Regions from separate parts of the Neobacillus sp. D3-1R genome, predicted to be linked through region 1. Evidence: riboswitches for the same ligand, from Rfam matches in the RefSeq annotation. Region 1 holds a riboswitch; the other holds the start of a gene.
The links. A riboswitch is a leader RNA that binds a small molecule or an ion and turns the genes downstream of it on or off. The one in region 1 is predicted to bind FMN.
Positions count from the first base shown of each region.

Region 2: linked by a shared signal. The riboswitch ahead of ACSBPO_RS18485 (ECF transporter S component) and the one ahead of ribE (riboflavin synthase) in region 1 are both predicted to bind FMN.

Region 1 covers NZ_CP197471.1:994,992-997,478, forward strand. The annotation lists gene ACSBPO_RS04965 (glycoside hydrolase family 32 protein) at 1-1,188, shown strand, start outside; FMN riboswitch at 1,242-1,392, shown strand; gene ribE (riboflavin synthase) at 1,540-2,202, shown strand; gene ACSBPO_RS04975 (bifunctional 3,4-dihydroxy-2-butanone-4-phosphate synthase/GTP cyclohydrolase II) at 2,215-2,487, shown strand, end outside.
Region 2 covers NZ_CP197471.1:3,596,988-3,599,474, reverse strand. The annotation lists gene ACSBPO_RS18490 (DUF5366 family protein) at 88-654, shown strand; FMN riboswitch at 774-937, shown strand; gene ACSBPO_RS18485 (ECF transporter S component) at 1,096-1,680, shown strand; gene ACSBPO_RS18480 (transglycosylase domain-containing protein) at 1,918-2,487, opposite strand, start outside.

The DNA.
Region 1 (2,487 bases):
CAGGATGGTTGTTTTTCTGGAAGTGCAATTGAAAAAGGCGGCAAGCTATATTTAATGTATACAGGGAATGTTTGGACAGGAAGAAATCATGATACAGATTTGAAGCAAGTTCAGTGTATAGCATTTAGTGAAGATGGGATACATTTTGAAAAAATAAAGCAAAATCCTGTCATTTCCTCTGCCCCTAATGGAGATATCCATCCATATCATTTTAGGGATCCTAAAGTTTGGAAACATCAAGAGAATTATTATTGTGTGCTAGGCTCCAGAACAAAAGACCATATTGGGCAAATCCTTCTGTATCGATCAAAGGATCTTATCAATTGGGAGTTTATAAATGTTGCTGCTAAAGGGGACGGTAATTTAGGATACATGTGGGAATGTCCTGACATCTTTCATCTTAACGGGAATGATGTTTTAATGATGTCTCCTCAAGGTTTAAGTCCACAAGGATACCTTTATCATAATTTACATCAATCTGGCTATATGTTAGGAGAATTAGATTTTGAAAATGGCATGCTTCATCATGGGGAGTTCCAGCTATTAGATTATGGTTTTGATGTATATGCTCCACAAACCATGATCGACCCTCATGGAAGAAGAATTATGATTGCTTGGATGGCGATGTGGGAAAGTTCCATGCCCGAACAAGAATACAAATGGGCTGGGGCTATGACACTTCCTAGAGAATTAACTATTAAAAATGGCCAAATCATAAGTACACCAGTAAAAGAATTAGAAAAGTTACGTCAGAATCCCTTGTCCTATCAAAATGTAAAGGTTAAAGAAGAAATCGAAATTCCTCATGTGAAAGGAAAATCCATCGAACTTAAATTAATTATTGTTCCTAAAGAAGCGACTACTTTTGGACTAAAACTTAGAGTTAGTGAAAAGGAAGAAACCGTGCTCTCCTATAACAAGGAAACAGAAATGTTTGTGTTTAATCGAAATAAATCTGGAGCAGGACCTGGTGGAGTTCGCGAAGTACCTGTACAACTATTAGATGGACAGCTTCATTTACATATTTTTCTTGATTCCTCGTCGCTTGAGGTATTTATCAATCATGGTGAAAAAGTCATGACAGGTAGAATTTATCCAAGTGAGAGCGCTCAAGGAATCCGATTCTTCGGTGACAAAGAAATAGACCTTATTCATCTAAGTAAGTGGGATTTAAAGATAAATGAGTGATTTCATTTCCTTTTATAAAAGGATTAACGTATAATAAAGAATAATAAATTGAATATTTCCTTCGGGGTAGGGTGAAATTCCCAACCGGCGGTGATGAAGCATCAGCTTCTAAGTCCGTGACCCGTGTAATAAATGTAATTATTATGCGGTGGATCTGGTGTAATTCCAGAGCCGACAGTATAGTCTGGATGGGAGAAGGAATATGTATGGATTTAGTTTTTTTAAATAATGAACTAAAGCCTCTATTTCTTATTGTCATTTTAAGGCCCTGAAGTGAAAACTTTTGGGTCTTTTTTCGTTGAAATAAAGACAAAAGCTTTAAAGTATCCTGCAAAGGAGAATGAATAGCGAATGTTCACAGGAATCATTGAGGAGATTGGCTCTATTTTAACCATTAAGCAAACAGGTGAAGCGATTGTCTTAACAATTGAAGCCAATAAAATCTTAAAAGATGCACAACTGGGTGATAGCATTTCTGTTAATGGTGTTTGTTTAACAGTAACCTCCTTTACGAATAACCAATTTACAGTTGATGTAATGCCGGAAACGGTAAGAGCCACGAGTCTGAAAACTTTAAAACGTGGATCGAAAGTAAATTTAGAAAGAGCAATGGCAGCCGGCGGAAGATTTGGAGGTCATTTTGTCTCTGGCCATGCTGATGGAATAGGAATCATTAAAAGCAAAAAGCAATATGAAAATGCCGTTTACTATGAAATTGGAGTAGAAAGTGAACTTCTTCGATACATTATTTATAAAGGTTCTGTTGCAGTTGATGGTACAAGCTTAACAGTCTTTGGAGTTTCTGATGATCACTTTACCATATCCCTTATTCCTCATACTTTAAGTGAGACTGTCATAGGGTTGAAAGGACCTGGTGATATGGTCAATGTTGAGTGCGACATGCTAGGTAAGTATGTTGATCACTTTTTAGCTAATCGATTGAATACGGAGCAAACTCCAAAAAGAAAGTCGAGTATTACCGAGCAATTTTTAGAAGAAAATGGGTTCAAATAAGGAGAGATAAGAATGTTTGATCCAATTGAAGAAGCGATATATGAACTAATGCAAGGAAGAGTAGTTATTGTTTGTGACGATGAAGATCGTGAAAACGAAGGTGATTTCATCGCGTTGGCAGAAAAAGCAAAGCCTGAAGTGATAAACTTTATGGCTACATATGGAAGAGGGTTAATTTGTATACCGATTGAGGAAAGCCTAGCAGAAAAGCTCGAGCTTAACAACATGGTTTCACGTAATACGGATCCCCATGGTACAGCGTTTACCGTCAGTATTGATCACAAA
Region 2 (2,487 bases), 2.0 Mb from region 1:
ATTTGCTTGTGTATAAGAGGAAAATCTTTGATAATGATGTTTGAAACTCAATAGATTAAACCTTATTTTAGTAACGGAGTATTTAAAATGATAAAAAACACCTATTTAACTAGTTATTTTCCTTTAATATCTTTATTATTATTTAGTTTATCCTTTTCCATCAGTTTTGAATTTAAAATGATGATCCCTTTTATAAAGAATATTGGTATATATGCAGGTATGCTTGAATTTTTTACGGATGGCGGAATTAAACTTGCACTTTTGGCGTTATTAACTATTGCATTTTTCATGGTATACTCCGCGTTAAAAATAATAGCAGATACGATTAATGAACTCAGCCTTTTGTTTTTTTCAAAGGAAACCGAAGGGCAAAGCTTAACGAAAATCCGTTCTGGATCGGGAATTTATTTTTTTGCCGGAGCGTTTGCCCTACTCATTAGCTTTTATAGCATATTGGCAGTTTTAGTTGTCTTTTTGATTGCCACCATTAGTTACTTTATTTATTTTGTCCATAAAGTGAGCGGAGAATTAACAATAAGCGGAATTATCGGGGTCATCTTTTTCCAAGTCATTGTATGGGCAACCTTATTAGTTGGGGTTGGCTATATTGCCATCAAAGTATACAACAGTATTTTGGCTAGCTTACCCATTTAATTAAATAGAAATTTAAAAAACTGTACCTGTTTTTGTATCGGTACAGTTTTTTGTTCAATATTTATTCCTTTTCATTTTAGCCCTTTTTTAAGTATAATAGATTGGTATAAAAAAATACGGTCTATCTTCGGGGCAGGGTGAAATTCCCGACCGGCGGTGATGAGTTTTTTCTCTAAGCCCGCGAGCCTGAGTGTAAATGCTCTTTTGGGATTTACATATTTATTGGGCAGGATTTGGTGCGATTCCAAAGCCGACAGTACAGTCTGGATGGGAGAAGATGGAGGTTCTGCGGACGTTCAAAAAATGCAGGTATTGAACGTTTAATTAAGCATGCCTTTGTAATTCTCCCTCAAGTGTCTAGCTTGGGGGTTTTTTATTACAAACTTGCTTTTGCCGAACCTTTCTTCGATAGGAGAGATAGTCCTACAAGGAGAGAGGAACATGAAAAAATTGAATGTCAAAGCTTTAGTATCCATCGGAATGCTTAGCAGTATTTCTTATCTATTAATGCTGCTGAACTTTCCACTGCCGCTATTACCATCATTTTTATTGATTGATTTCAGCGATATTCCTGCATTAATTGCTGCGTTAATCTTTGGACCAGTAGCGGGTATTTTAGTGGAATTAATTAAAAATATCCTTAATTACTTTATGACAGGGAGTGCAACCGGAGTCCCTGTCGGTCATATCGCTAACTTTGTAGCAGGCATTCTTTATATTTTGCCAACTTATTATGTTTATAATAAGCTTAAAACCAAGAAAGGCATGACCTTTGGCTTAATTTTTGGAACAATTGCGATGGCTGTGGTGATGAGTGTGTTGAACTACTTTATCATATTACCAGCTTATACGTATTTCTTACATTTCCCAGCGATGTCTACTCCAGAAATGCGTACGCTGATCGTTACAGGAATTTTGCCATTCAATATATTAAAAGGTTTGTTTATGTCCATCGTATTCTTTCTGATATTTACACGATTAAATACTTGGATAACTAGACAAACATCTTTTAAAAGTGCAGCTTAATTAAATAGATAAGAAAAAGCAACGGTCCTGCTCCGTTGCTTTTTTTTATCTAAGGTAACAAGGTCAACTTTTCAAGCCTTCGAAAATTGTCTAGCTCCAGCGCCTAGCCCCTCGATGGAAGAAGAAAAATCACTTCTTCCTTGGTCAAAATGTTCTCTAGCGTATGAAGTCAAAGTTCAGACTTCATACGCTAGAGAACATTTGCTTGTCGGGGCAAACCAAGGCGCTTGCGCTTTTCTATTTCATAATATCCCGCCATATGAGCAGTTGAGGAGAGGCTTTTTCGATGTTCTCGATATCTTCTGGCTGATCTTTTCCTACCCAAACAGAAGCTGTTAGTCTATCTGTTAGACCAATAAACCAGTAATCTTTATAATCATTCGTTGTTCCTGTTTTCCCGCCTGCATAGCTGTTATCAATATAAGCTTTTCTTGCTGTACCAGAGGTAACCGTTTTTTTGAGAAGTTCACGCACTTTCATAACCGTTTCAGGTTTATAAACCTGAACAGGTGTATCCTTCCATTGATAGATGATATTCCCCTTTAAGTCAGTCACTTTTAGAATGGCATGTGGTTGTTTATAGTTACCTTCATTTGCAAAGGTGGTGTAGGCCCCTGCCAGCTCAAGTGGAGACATTCCGTAAGTAAAGCCGCCAATGGCAGCTGCCAAACGATAGTCTTGCTTGGAAATCTTTTTAAAATGGAACTTTTCCAAGTAGGAAAAGCCTTGCTGAATTCCCATCTGATCGAGTAAACGAACAGCAGGGGTATTATAAGAATGTATAAAGGCATTTTCTATAGAAACCAT